4 regions of the Paenibacillus sp. Y859 genome follow, and region 2 is predicted to be linked to each of the others. Evidence: riboswitches for the same ligand, from Rfam matches in the RefSeq annotation. Region 2 holds a riboswitch; each other region holds the start of a gene.

Region 1 (2,199 bases), on a different contig from region 2:
AAGAGACCAATTCGATCTAGATACGGTGAAACGTAACTTCGATTTCTATGAGCCTCTTACCGTGCATGAGTCTTCCTTATCTCCTTGTGTGCATTCGATTCTTGCTTGCGAACTAGGATATAAAGAGAAAGCCTACGAAATGTATCTTCGTACCTCTCGCTTAGATCTAGACAATTATAACAATGATACCGAAGATGGTTGTCATACGACGAGCATGGCTGGTACTTGGATGTCTGTTGTTCATGGATTTGGAGGATTGCGTGTACGGAATGGTGTTCTACACTTAAACCCATTCAACCCTGGACATTGGAAGTCATTCTCGTTCAAAGTCATGTTCCGTCATTCGCTCCTAAAAGTAACCGTTAGCGAGCATGATGTGACCGTTACGAATGAGACGGAAGTTCCTGCTAGTGTGAATGTTTACGGTAAGGATTACACCGTCAATGGATTGAGTCATATCCAAGTCGATCTATAATATATATGAAGAGACCTCCACAATCCGCAGCCCGGATGTGGGGGTCTTTTACTACTTCAGGCAATCCACTTTCTTTGCTTTCCATCCTTATCCGTATACAGAATATCTGCGAGTTGGATATCAAGAATGACATAATTAGGGTCACTTGGTCCGTCAAACCATTCCTTTAAATCATCATTCCAACATTTTCGCTTCAAACTATCATCTGTGCTAATTGAACAGGTTCCTTCCATCTCAACTACCTCTTTAGTCCCTCCGATTTCATATCCTATCAGCAAAGATACGTTTGGATTATCCTTCAACTCCTCTACCTTATGCGTTCTCCGATCGCTTACCAAATGAATGCTCAATCCTTCATTATACAACATCATATATCTCTGCTTTGGCTTATTGCCTTCAATAGTTGCCAGAGAACAAATCCTATTGTTGTCTAAGATCTTCGTTATATCCTGCTCTATTATCTTGTTGTCCATCATGAATGGTATTCCCCTTCCTCTTGTTGAATGTACTTAAACCATATGATTTATTGTACCCACCTATTAAAATACGAATCAAGATTTGAACAATTCCTAGCTGGACACCCCCAGCATAGTCGATTATAATGACGTAGAATGCCTTAACTTCATAAGTACAGGGGTGCTGGAATTGGCCGGCTGAGATTGTGTCCCACTAGACACTGACCCTTATACCTGATCTGGATAATGCCAGCGTAGGAACGTATCTGATATGATTATATCCATATCTATCTTGCGCCTACATGCGTCCCGATTACGGGGCGCTTTTTTGTATACGAATAGGACATGGAACAACCAGTCCAATAGAGGAGAGAGCAGAATGAGCAAGAAAAGAGCAATGTCGTTACTATTTACATTCTTACTAATACTCGTAATAGCGGGTTGTGGAGGAAATAAGAATGAACAAAATGCACAGACTAGTAAGAAACTACAAGACGTCAAAATTGTCTTAGACTGGACTCCTAATACTAATCATACAGGTCTATATGTAGCGAAAGATCAAGGATATTATGAAGAAGAAGGTCTTAATGTTGAGATAGTCCAACCAGGTGCAGGCGGAGCCGATACGATGGTCGCTTCAGGGGCCGTACCTTTTGGAATAAGCTATCAAGAAAGTGTGACACTAGCTAGAACACAGGACGTCCCGCTCGTCTCTATTGCCGCAGTCATTCAACATAATACGTCCGGTTTCGCCGCACCCGTAGATCGAAACATTAAATCACCCATGGACTTTGAAGGTAAAAGTTATGGAGGTTGGGGTTCGCCTGTAGAAGAGGCTATCATGGGCTCCATCATGGAGAACGAAAAGGCGGATGTTAAGAAGGTTAAGATGATCAATATGGGTGATGCCGATTTCTTCACGGCGGTTAAGCGTGATATCGATTTCGCATGGATCTTCTATGCATGGACAGGTATTGAAGCAGAGCTCCGCAATGATCCAATCGACATGTTATATGTTAAAGATTATGCTGCGGAACTAGACTATTACACGCCTGTCATTGTAACGAATGAGAAGCAGATCAAGGATGATCCTGAATTAGTCAAAGCTTTCCTCAGAGCAACAACGAAAGGCTATCAGCTAACCATTGATAAACCAGAAGAGGCTGCTAATATACTTAGTAACGCAGTTCCTGAGTTAGATAAGGATCTTGTTCTCGCAAGTCAGAAGTGGCTTAGTCCACGTTACACAGACGATGCCCCTCGTTGGGG
Region 2 (2,199 bases):
GTACCAACCACCAGTTAAATCTTGACCAACATCTGCCCCATCCTGAAGCCCAGAATCTCCCCGCCACTCCACACGATTACTATCCGGTAGAATACCAGAGCGTTGAGTTTCATAGAAATATATTGATTTCTGTAGAGCTTCAGCATAGTTATAATCCGTTGAAGCTGCTTCAGCCACTTTAGATTGAGATACCCCATCCCAACTAAATGTAAGCGCAATCATAACACTTAATAATAATATTCCTTTTTTCTTCATCCATACATTCATGTCAGATTTCATCCTCCTTATTTGCTAATTCGCATAACAAAGAACAGCCTTCACCTCACTTTCATTTCTACAAAGTTGAGGACACGCTGTCCATGGCGCCCAGATCTCTCATCACTGGTCCTGTAAAAAAAATATACCATAATAAATTTAATAATACTATATTTTACATAAAATAATTATTTTTCTATTCTTTTATTCAATAAACCGCTCTGTACATCTTCACATCAAAACTCTAAATTAGCTTTACAATGTAATAGAGTCTATACTTATTTGTAAATTGTGTTATATTAAATAGGTTATCAATTAAATAAGACCTTGTTTTTCACTAGGGGAGTCTAACGACTGAGATGGAACGCGAAGTTCCGGACCCTTGGAACCTGATCTGGATTATACCAGCGGAGGGAAGTGGAACGAAATCTTCAACTCATGCAACTATTTGCACACCTATTTGCCTGAATGAACTTTTTGACCCACTCATTTCCTTTCGGAAATGGTTGGGTCTTTATTTATTTACAATGAGCGAGGTGATCACCGTGATATTATCATTACAAAATTTAACTTACTCTTTTGCAAGTACGAACGAATCCCCTATTATTCAGGAACTGTCTATGAATGTTCAAGCGGGTGAATTCATTTCTGTCATAGGAGCTAGTGGTTCTGGGAAGAGCACTCTGTTTAAGCTGATTGCAGGACTGTTAGAGCCTATGGACGGAGAAATATATATACATGGCACAAGAACATCCAATCGTCTAGGGACAGTGGCTTACATGCCCCAGAAGGACCTACTCCTGCCTTGGAGAACCGTTCTAGACAATTGTTTACTCCCATGGGAGCTTAATCGAAAACTTCATCGCGAACTGGATCAGCGCAATAAAGAGAAGATCACAGCAGATATTCAGTTCACTCTAGAACGTTTCGGTCTAGGGAAATATGAACATGCCTATCCGGATGAATTATCAGGTGGAATGCGACAACGTGTCGCTTTTCTCAGAACACTCGTAACAGGGCAAGATCTGATGTTATTAGATGAGCCCTTTGGTGCACTTGACGCAATGACCAAAAGAGAGATGCATCGTTGGTTACTAGAGCTTTGGGATGATCTACATAAGACTGTCCTTTTCATTACACATGATTTGGAAGAAGCCATTCTATTAAGTGATCGCATCTACCTCATGTCCCATGACAGTCCTCAAGGTATAGAAGAAATGACCGTTAATTTACCTAGACCAAGGCACTACGAGATGAACTATGACCCTCACTTTATACAATTGAGGCAAGACTTGGAGCGACGATTACATGAGAATACGCCTTTTTAAACGCTGGGCACATGATTATGGTTGGTTTGTAATTCTTTTTACACTACTCCTGTTGGCTTGGGAATCGGTTGTCACTTTAGGCTGGGTACCTTCCTTTATTATTCCCTCACCGACCTCGATTGCCCGGGCATTATTTGAACATAGGCATCTATTGATCGGTCGGCATTTAATCGCAACGTTAGAGGAAGTTGTGTTGGGTTTTATATTATCTGTTAGTGGGGGCGTTATTCTAGCTATAGGTATGCATATTTCACGTCCACTTGAGAAAGCACTCTATCCGTTCATGATTATTAGTCAGACCATCCCCTTAATCGCACTCTCACCGATCTTCATTATGTGGTTCGGTTACACGATTTGGAGTAAAGTAGCAGTGGTCTTCCTAACTGCATTCTTCCCGATTGTAGTGAGCACCTATGATGGTCTAAAAAAGAGAGATCGCGAGTATGCAGAGTTACTCATGACGATGGGAGCCAACCGCTGGGAACTATTCCGCACCATTGAGATGCCTATGGCCTTACCTTCCTTCTTCTCGGGACTGAAACTCTCCATCGTATATTGTGTCGTTGGAGCTACGATTGGTGAATGGCTCGGAGGTACGAAGGGACTAGGCTATTAT
Region 3 (2,199 bases), 900 kb from region 2:
TATCACTTGCTTCTTCTGCCGTATAGCTTTGCACTTTTTCAGTTGTTTCAACGTGATATGTCTTTCCTGATAAGTTTGATACAACAATATAACAATCTTCATGGCTTTGAGCATCTACCGCAAGTAAATCGGTAGGGATTCCTGTTACGACAACCACTGCATTTTGAGCTCGTTCTTCTGTCAAGATGATATTCCCCTTCTGTGCCTATTTATAATAGATCATGATTTAATATCATAGCGGTGTAAAGAAATTCTGTGTGTAATATATATGATAATCACTCGAACTAATACCAAATGCAACACCTACACCCAACGTTTCAAAAGAGGACTTAAGTATATTGCTTCGATGTCCCGAAGAATTTAGCCAACCAGAGTACGCATATATCACTTTATTATAGCCTGCTGAAATAGTTACGCAACGCCATGTCTTGGCTATGATCTCTGGCTGCGTTCGCCGCAGTGTTATTCCATTCTAGAACATTCAGCCCGTTTCGTATACGTACAACATTCGTCAGATCAAATATTTGAATAGTTTCATTTATAAATGACGCTTCCACCCTCTTTAAATTCGTTCGCTTTATTCAATAGGCCATTTCTTATGGTATCCTGTTCCTCTTGTTCCTTCTGTCTAGTTGAATCTCGAATATCATGAGAAATTCGCATGCTACAGAACTTGGGTCCACACATGGAACAGAAATGTGCCGTTTTTGCTCCTTCCGCAGGCAGTGTCTCATCATGATACTCCAGAGCTCTCTCTGGATCGAGCGACAGATGGAACTGATCACGCCAGCGGAATTCGAACCGAGCTTTAGATAGTGCATTATCACGGTCCTGTGCTCCCTTATGCCCTTTAGCTAAATCAGCAGCTTCTTTAATCCACGATAATCGATTGGGATGCAATCCAACACGAATATCTGGACGAGACCCCATTACATACACTTTTTTACTTCCTGGAAAAGCTGATAGATTAACAGATTCTTTCTTCATTTCGCTTGTCATTTCATTTCCTCCTATAAGTAAGGTGATTTGATCAAGCGGAGCAAATTCTATTCAACAAGCAGAAAAAAGACCGCCTCAGAGAAAGAGGCAGTCTTAAATAGACAAATAGAACTCCATTTCCTCCGCTGGCATTACCCAGATCAGGTTTGACGGTCGATAGTTGATCACTATCCTCTCAGCCTGGCACACCAAGCTCCCGTTACGATGTAATTGTTAGTTAATGTATAACGAAGTAACAAGATAAAGCAATACTAAATTCCCAAATGACCATCTAGATACATTCAACAACCTTTTAAAGTTTAAGCTGTAAATCCGCGATTTCATCAATCTGTGCGGCTTCCGCAGGATCAGCCGCAATCAGACGGTCATAAACGACCTGATCTGGGACACTGTTATTCTTCTTTAGTGCAGCCAAATACCAACGAGCAATTTCACGGTTTGTTGCATTGGTATAATCTTCGCTCAAACCAATCTGTAGCGTAGCTATAGCCGCTTCCAATTGTTCAGACATAAATTGTATTTTTCCTGTATTCAGTGCTACAGCCGGAGCAACCGTAAGCGACCTTCCTTGCAGTTCTTCAGAAGACAGAGTCTTCAAATATTCCAAATCCGCCAGTACGTGGCTGTAGGCCTCAAGCCCAATGTTGAAATTAGCTTGCTTGTTAACACTGTCTTTCTGTGTGTGAGCCACCTGCCCCAGATCATAAGAGCGACTGATGAGAGCGCTGTACCAGTCCATCTCCCAGAGATTCTCGCTGTTTATGATATCTGCGTAATTCTCATTGAAGCCACGCTTCAATGTAGTAGCGGCCACTACAGGTTCTCCTAACATCAGCTGTATTTTACCCGTATTCAGAGCGATGGTCGGAGTGATGGAGAACGGACGTCCCTGCATCTGCTCCGGAGGGAGTGTCTTCAAATACTCCACACCGACCACAACCTGTTCGTATGTCTCGAGCCCTGTCTTGAAATACTCCTGTTTCAGAACATCATCCTTGAGGGTATGTGCCTGGTCTCCCATCGCAAATGAGTGTCTAATCAGTGCATCGTACCAATCAATATCCCAGACGAACTTGTTGGCATTGTCACGATAGACCGCCTGAGCAAGGTCACTTTGCCCTTTAAGATCATAGTAAGCTGCTAACTGCGTCAGCAACTGCTTGTTGTAAGGCTCGTCCTCAAGGGCACGCATCAGCACAT
Region 4 (2,199 bases), 400 kb from region 2:
CCCTTTGCGTTTCAAGCCGATATCTATTCCAGTCAAGTCCTTTAAATCCTTCGCTAGCTGTGGAAATAACGTCCGACTGGCACGCGCCATCTCGAACATCGGGCCTGCTTCAGTGATCTCTGCCTGTACAGCAAGCATACCCGCTGCCGCACTCGAAGCTTGGCTACCCAAGCGATCTCGCTCTAATAAGATAACTTTCATTCCCCGCGCAGACATATAATAGGCAATTGAACTCCCAATAACACCGCCACCGATAATAATGACATCCAATTGTTTCATTCTAGTCAATAACCTCCTACTTTTTTTTAGCATAACCTTTCATATCCAATGCCTCTCGATAATTGTGTACTGCACTTAACGGATCATCTGCTGCAGTAATCCCTGATAATATTGCAATACCTGCTGCTCCAGTTGCGACAATCTGCTGCACATGATCGGGCTTAATACCTCCGATCGCAATAACTGGAATAGGAACACTTTTCACCACTTCCTTTAACTTCTTCGTTCCTCTAGCTTGCTGTCCGGGCTTAGAAGCTGTTGGGAAGATATGCCCAAACACTAGATAATCAGCTCCTTGCTCACTCATCTCCACTGCCTCTTGAACAGCGTGAACAGAACGTCCTATTCGCAATTCAGAGAAAGCTTTCCTCACTGCCTGCACTTCTAGGCTACGGTAGCTTAACTGGACTCCCCCAGTTCCAGCGGCATAAGCCACATCAACTCGGTCGTTTATGATCACTTTACTAAGGGGTACTCCACCTGCTCTTAAAGCCAATATCCCTGCCCAAAGTTCAGCTGCATGACTTGAGTTCTCCCTTATATGGAATGCTGTTACAAAAGGATGAATAAGTGTCGCAATCCTTGCAAAGTGTTCTAACTCAGACTGACCATTCGAGATCACATGTAATTCTCGTGCTGACATCGCACTCCCTCCCTATTTTCTCGTATGACGAATCTCAGATAAGATGGAACAGCGAAAAGGCCACCCTCTGCAATAGAAGGTGGCCTTTAACTATAGTCAAAAGAATGTAGACGTATATACGCATACAAAAATATCTTAACCAAAGCTCAAGCTCACTTCCCTACGCTGGTATAATCCAGATCAGGTTCAAAGGGTTTGGAATCACACATTCCGTCTCAGCCAAATAGCACCCCTAGTGATCTAACGTATTCAATTGGATACATACTAACACAATTATTGGAACTTTAGAATCTCTTTTTTTAGATTCTTTGAAATTGAGAACCCCACGAACTCCCCATTAAGATATTTTTATGGTATCTCTCTGCTAGCTTTCCGCCCATTCCTTAAAGATCTGTATCATCTCTTCTAAATTTCTCAATCCACCTGCACCTTCGAAATATCCATCCTTAATCCAACATCTCACCCAATCATGATCATCTCGATCAATAATAATTTCGTCTAACGTTTTTCCCTCTAATTCAGTCTCAAGTAAAGGTACCGTTAATCTCCATCCGGGAGTGTCTATCGATTCAATCTTCAAAATATGGGTCTGCTCCCACTCATCATCACAATAATTCTCATACCAACCTTCTAACCATTTCAGGTTGCTCATCTTCTTCCTCCTCGGTTAAACAAGTAATAATCCATAATACAAGAACAAGCGATCCCTGCCACATATCGGATTAAATCAATGACTAAGAAACCTTTTCCTAATATTAATGCTCCCAATAGTGTTGATCGTATTTCAATAATCCAATCCGCTTGATATAACTGACTGAATTCAATACTAAAGCTAAAGATTAAACTTAAACAAACAGACACAAGTAATCTTTGCTGTAAGAACAATATCCGACAACCGAAGTAAACCATACTTGCCCACAAAGCATCTCCGAAATGTCGTGATACAAATAAGGGTAATACATCTGAAAAGGTCCTCGAACAAATTCCTAAAGTCATTACTATAAAGAATAGAAATATGTATACTACTCTATTCTTCACTAACTTATCCAAATAACTGCTGCATATGCTCATTTAATGGTTCATTGTCCGAGAATAAATCGGGATACTCACGCAGCATTTCTGTAAGAACCTCAGTCATCTTGACCGTGTCACATACACGTACAACCGCATCACCCAATTGTCCGAAATACATCGCACCATGCTTCACCATCACGTCCTCAACCTTCCAGAAATACTCTGACCATGACTGTCCACAATGCCTACGGGATGGCACTTCA

What was found. A riboswitch is a leader RNA that binds a small molecule or an ion and turns the genes downstream of it on or off. The one in region 2 is predicted to bind thiamine pyrophosphate.
Region 1: linked by a shared signal. The riboswitch ahead of AC1TO8_RS12650 (ABC transporter substrate-binding protein) and the one ahead of AC1TO8_RS04790 (ABC transporter ATP-binding protein) in region 2 are both predicted to bind thiamine pyrophosphate.
Region 3: linked by a shared signal. The riboswitch ahead of AC1TO8_RS00315 (phosphomethylpyrimidine synthase ThiC) and the one ahead of AC1TO8_RS04790 (ABC transporter ATP-binding protein) in region 2 are both predicted to bind thiamine pyrophosphate.
Region 4: linked by a shared signal. The riboswitch ahead of AC1TO8_RS02885 (thiamine phosphate synthase) and the one ahead of AC1TO8_RS04790 (ABC transporter ATP-binding protein) in region 2 are both predicted to bind thiamine pyrophosphate.

What each region holds. Positions count from the first base shown of each region.
Region 1 is NZ_JBXCIZ010000005.1:13,414-15,612, reverse strand. It holds gene AC1TO8_RS12660 (glycoside hydrolase family 65 protein) at 1-475, shown strand, start outside; gene AC1TO8_RS12655 (pyridoxamine 5'-phosphate oxidase family protein) at 532-951, opposite strand; TPP riboswitch at 1,098-1,209, shown strand; gene AC1TO8_RS12650 (ABC transporter substrate-binding protein) at 1,310-2,199, shown strand, end outside.
Region 2 is NZ_JBXCIZ010000001.1:956,358-958,556, forward strand. It holds gene AC1TO8_RS04785 (glycoside hydrolase family 9 protein) at 1-267, opposite strand, end outside; TPP riboswitch at 585-688, shown strand; gene AC1TO8_RS04790 (ABC transporter ATP-binding protein) at 801-1,583, shown strand; gene AC1TO8_RS04795 (ABC transporter permease) at 1,564-2,199, shown strand, end outside.
Region 3 is NZ_JBXCIZ010000001.1:54,452-56,650, forward strand. It holds gene AC1TO8_RS00305 (hypothetical protein) at 1-184, opposite strand, end outside; partial or broken gene AC1TO8_RS00310 (CAP domain-containing protein) at 233-557, opposite strand; partial or broken gene AC1TO8_RS00315 (phosphomethylpyrimidine synthase ThiC) at 535-924, opposite strand; TPP riboswitch at 1,100-1,209, opposite strand; gene AC1TO8_RS00320 (O-antigen ligase family protein) at 1,292-2,199, opposite strand, start outside.
Region 4 is NZ_JBXCIZ010000001.1:553,518-555,716, forward strand. It holds gene thiO (glycine oxidase ThiO) at 1-279, opposite strand, end outside; gene AC1TO8_RS02885 (thiamine phosphate synthase) at 296-922, opposite strand; TPP riboswitch at 1,063-1,166, opposite strand; gene AC1TO8_RS02890 (immunity 53 family protein) at 1,287-1,574, opposite strand; gene AC1TO8_RS02895 (ribosomal maturation YjgA family protein) at 1,571-1,918, opposite strand; gene AC1TO8_RS02900 (AAC(3) family N-acetyltransferase) at 1,965-2,199, opposite strand, start outside.